Regions from separate parts of the Luteococcus sanguinis genome, predicted to be linked through region 1. Evidence: predicted binding sites of a transcription regulator. Region 1 holds the regulator's gene; the other holds the start of a gene.
What was found. The regulator HrcA, encoded in region 1, represses chaperone genes, less so after heat shock. The targets are predictions, from matches to a motif close to TTGGCACTCGNNNNNNNCGAGTGCCAA.
Positions count from the first base shown of each region.

Region 2: a site for HrcA is predicted at 1,337-1,363, ahead of groES (co-chaperone GroES). Genes of this name have one in related genera too.

Region 1 is NZ_BAAAKI010000003.1:119,241-121,416, forward strand. It holds gene ABD089_RS02865 (MBL fold metallo-hydrolase) at 1-613, opposite strand, end outside; gene hrcA (heat-inducible transcriptional repressor HrcA) at 722-1,738, shown strand; gene dnaJ (molecular chaperone DnaJ) at 1,751-2,176, shown strand, end outside.
Region 2 is NZ_BAAAKI010000004.1:348,859-351,034, reverse strand. It holds gene groL (chaperonin GroEL) at 1-702, opposite strand, end outside; gene groES (co-chaperone GroES) at 897-1,193, opposite strand; gene ABD089_RS05400 (THUMP-like domain-containing protein) at 1,385-2,176, opposite strand, start outside.

The DNA of each region.
Region 1 (2,176 bases):
CGTCGACGTCCTCCCGGAGGTGCTTCACCGCGCCGTCGATCGCCTTGGGCCAGTCCTTGAGCGTGGAGTCGGGCCCGATCGCGGGCGCACCGGAGGTCTCGACGAGGTCGCCGGTGAAGATCACCTCGGCGTCGGGCACCAGCACGAACAGGTCACCGTCGGTGTGTCCCTTGCCCAGGTGGACGACCTCGACGTGGCGGCCCCCGAGGTCAACGGCCTTGATCATCCCGATCTCCTGGCTGGGTGCCACGACCTCCGAGAGCTCGAAGCCGAGCTGCTCGCGCACCACCTCGGCGCCGATGTCGGGATCGTCACCGCTGAGGTGGGCCATCAACGAGTCGTGCCCGATCGAGGTGACGTCGGGGATGCCGGCCAGGCCGAAGAAGTGGTCGAAGTGCCAGTGGGTCACCACGACATGGGTCACCGGGCGGCCCACCAACTCCTTGGCGGACTCGGCCAGTGCCCGTCCCTGTTCGGGCGAGGAACCCGTGTCCACCAACAACACCCCGGTCTCGCCGACCACCAGGCCGGCGTTCACCGAAGCCGGTTCCAGGCGCACCCAGAAGACGCCGTCGCGGACCTGCTGCCATTCACCCATCGAGAACTCACGCACGCCGTGAGGCTACCAAGCGGCCGCTAGACTGGCACTCGCGTTGGGTGAGTGCCAAACTGCCGTGCTGGAAACCTGACGCGACGGCGGCTTGGAACAGGGGAGGGACGAATGCTGGACGACCGCAAGATGGACGTGCTCAAGGCGATCGTGACCGACTACGTGTCCAGCCAGGAGCCCGTCGGGTCGAAGGCGCTGGTCGAGCGCCATCAGCTCAAGGTCTCCCCGGCGACCGTCCGCAATGACATGGCGGTGCTGGAGGAGGAGGGCTACATCACCCAGCCCCACACCAGCGCCGGACGCATCCCCACCGACAAGGGCTATCGCCTCTTCGTCGACCGGATCGCCACCGTCAAGCCGTTGTCGGCGGCGGAGAAGCGCGCGATCCAGGCCTTCATGACCGGAGCCCTCGACGTCGACGACATCGTCACCCGCACCGTCCGGTTGCTGGCCCAGATCACCCAGCAGGTCGCGATCGTCCAGTACCCCATCGCCTCCTCGGCGGTCGTCCGGCACGTCGAACTGGTCCCGCTGACCATCGACCGCGTGCTGGTGATCGTGATCAACTCCACCGGACGGGTGGAGCAGCGCGCCATCGAGGTCGTCGCGGACGAGTCCGCGCTGGCGCGGCTGCGCGACCGCCTCAACGCCGCGCTGGTTGGGCACGCGCCCGGCCCGGCGGCCGAGCGGCTCAGCAACCTGTTGGGGGAACTGCCGGCTGAGGATCGCCACGGTGCCGCGAGCGTCGTGGCCACCGTGCTGGAGATGCTGGCGACCGACCCGTCCACCCGTGTCGTGGTCGGTGGCGTGCCGAACCTGACCCGCTTCGGCGACCAGTTCGAGACCACGGTCAAGCCCGTGCTCGAGGCGCTGGAGGAGCAGGTCGTCCTGCTGCACCTGCTCGGCGAGGCCTACGGCAGCGCCGGCGACGTGACCGTCCGCATCGGTCACGAGAACCCCTATGAACCCCTGCAGACCACCTCCCTGGTGGCGAGCACCTATGGGAACCCCGACGACGCCTTTGCCACCCTCGGCATCGTCGGCCCCACCCGGATGGACTACCCCTCCACGATGGCCTCGGTGCGAGCCGTGGCCCGCTATGTCGGACGATTCCTGGCAGAAGGATGAGCAAGCAACCCCATGAGCGCTGACTACTACGAGGTCCTCGGGGTCTCCCGCGAGGCGAGCCCCGAAGAGATCAAGAAGGCCTACCGCAAGATGGCGATGAAGGTCCATCCGGACGTCGCCACCGAGCCGGACGCGGCCGAGAAGTTCAAGCAGGTGCAGGAGGCCTACGAGGTCCTGCATGACCCGAACAAGCGCGCGATCTACGATCGCGGCGGCGATCCGCTGGGCTCCGGCTTCGGCGGCGGCGCGGGTGGCTTCGGCGGCTTCGGGAACTTCGGCGGCGCGCAGGGTGGTTTCGACTTCACCAACCTGGTGGACGCGATGTTCGGCCAGGCGGCCTCGCGTGGGCCGCGGTCCCGCACCCGTCGCGGCCAGGACGCGCTGATCCGCCAGTCCATCTCGCTGGCCGACGCCGCCTTCGGCACCACGCTCCCGGTG
Region 2 (2,176 bases), on a different contig from region 1:
CAGGGGCAGCAGGTCGTTCATCGAGCTGATCTTGCCCGAGTTGATGAGGATGTAGGGGTCGTCGAGGACGGCCTCCATCCGCTCGGAGTCGGTGACCATGTAGGGCGACAGGTAACCCTTGTCGAACTGCATGCCCTCGGTGAAGTCGAGCTCGGTGCCGAAGGTGTTGGACTCGTCGACGGTGATGACGCCGTCCTTGCCGACCTTGTCGAAGGCGTCGGCGATCAGGGCGCCGATCTCCTCGTCGCGGGAGCTGATCGTGGCAACCGACGCCATGTCGGAGGTGGTCTCGATCTGCTTGGCGACGCTCTTCAGCTCGGCCTCGACGGCCGCGACGGCCTGGTCGATGCCGCGCTTCAGGCCGACGGGGTTGGAGCCGGAGGCGACGGCGCGCAGGCCCTCGTGCACGAGCGCCTGGGCCAGCACGGTCGCGGTGGTGGTTCCGTCACCGGCGACGTCGTTGGTCTTGGTGGCGACCTCCTTGGCGAGCTGCGCGCCAAGGTTCTCGTAGGGGTCGGAGAGCTCGACCTCACGGGCGACGGTCACGCCGTCATTGGTGATGGTGGGAGCGCCCCACTTCTTGTCCAGGACGACATAGCGGCCCTTCGGGCCGAGGGTCACCTTGACGGTGTTGGCGAGGGTGTCGACACCACGCTCGAGCGAGCGGCGGGCCTCCTCGTCGAACTGCAGGATCTTGGGCATTCAGAACTCCTGTGGAGTAAGAGATGTGGATGTGGTTCGCGCGCGGCCAGCACGGTGGCCGGCCGCGCGCGGGAATCCTTCCGAACTCTGCGTGCCCGTGAGCGAGGCACGAGCGAGCGGTGAACGCACGCAGAGCGCGGGGGTGCGATCTGGAGTTCGCTCCAGAGTCGCTCAGGGGGTCGTCCCCCTCGCGATCACTTCTGGACGATGGCGAGGATGTCGCGAGCGTTCAGGAGCAGCAACTCCTGGCCGTCGTACTTGACCTCGGTGCCGCCGTACTTGCTGAAGATGACGACGTCGCCCTCGGCGACGTCCAGCGGGACACGAGCGCCCTTGTCGTCGAAGCGGCCGGGACCGGTTGCGATGACCTGGCCCTCCTGCGGCTTCTCCTTGGCGGTGTCCGGGATCACCAGACCAGACGCGGTGGTCTGCTCGGCCTCGAGCGGCTTGACGAGGACGCGGTCCTCGAGCGGCTTGATCGTGGCTGCCACGACAAACCCCTTTCTAGGTTCACGGCGCACGAGGCGCCGGTCGGGTTTCAACGTTCAGGAATCGGTTCGGACGTCGTCGCGGGTGCCGTCCGGGCCGTTGGCACTCAACCATGTCGAGTGCCAGAACCCAAGATATCCCCGGGCTGGCACTCGTTCAACCCGAGTGCCAACCAGTGGGTTCGTCCCGCCAGTCAGACCCGCTCGACGTGCCAGGCACGGGCTCCGCCCGGGGTGCGTCCGATGACGAGCGTGGCAGCACCCCGGCCCTTGGGCTTGAGACGGCGGCGCAGTTCGGCCGGGTCGAGGTCGACTCCTCGCTTCTTGATCTCCAGCGTGCCGATGTCGTGGGCGCGCACCCAGGCGCGCAGGGTCTTCTCCCCCGCGTCCATCTCGTCGATGATGCGGAAGCTGGTGAGAAAGGGGGACGTGATGGCCTCGTCAGAGGTCAGGTAGGCGGTCTCCGGGTCCAGCAGGCGCATCCTGGGGTCGATCGCGTCGAGCGCGCGGGCGCGGATCACCGCCCCGTCGGGTTCGTGCAGCCAGGCTCCCGCTGGACCGACCGGGAGCACTTCGCCGGTGGAGGCGATGACGTGTTCCCCAGGCAGCAGCACGGCGCGGTGTCCGGTGGGGGATCCGGGGAGCCGCCACAGGGATGCCTCGACGACGTCCCCGGCGTGGCTGACGAAGTCGCAGCAGACGCCCTGGGGCAGGATCTCGCGCGGAACGCCGGGGCCGAGCTTGCCGACCGTCGAGTGACGGCCGGCCAGCAGGTCGAGCACGAAGTCCCACGGCGGGGTGAACTGGTCGACCCGCCAGGTGCGACCGGCACCGGTGCGGCGCGCAGGGTCGATGAAGACGCAGGTAGCCGGCCCTGCCCCGGCCAACAGCCCGGGGGCCAGTTCGACGGCATCTCCGTGCAGCACCGTGGCACCGGGCAGGTTGGCGCGAGCGTGTTCGGCGGTGGTCTGGTCCAGTTCGACGGC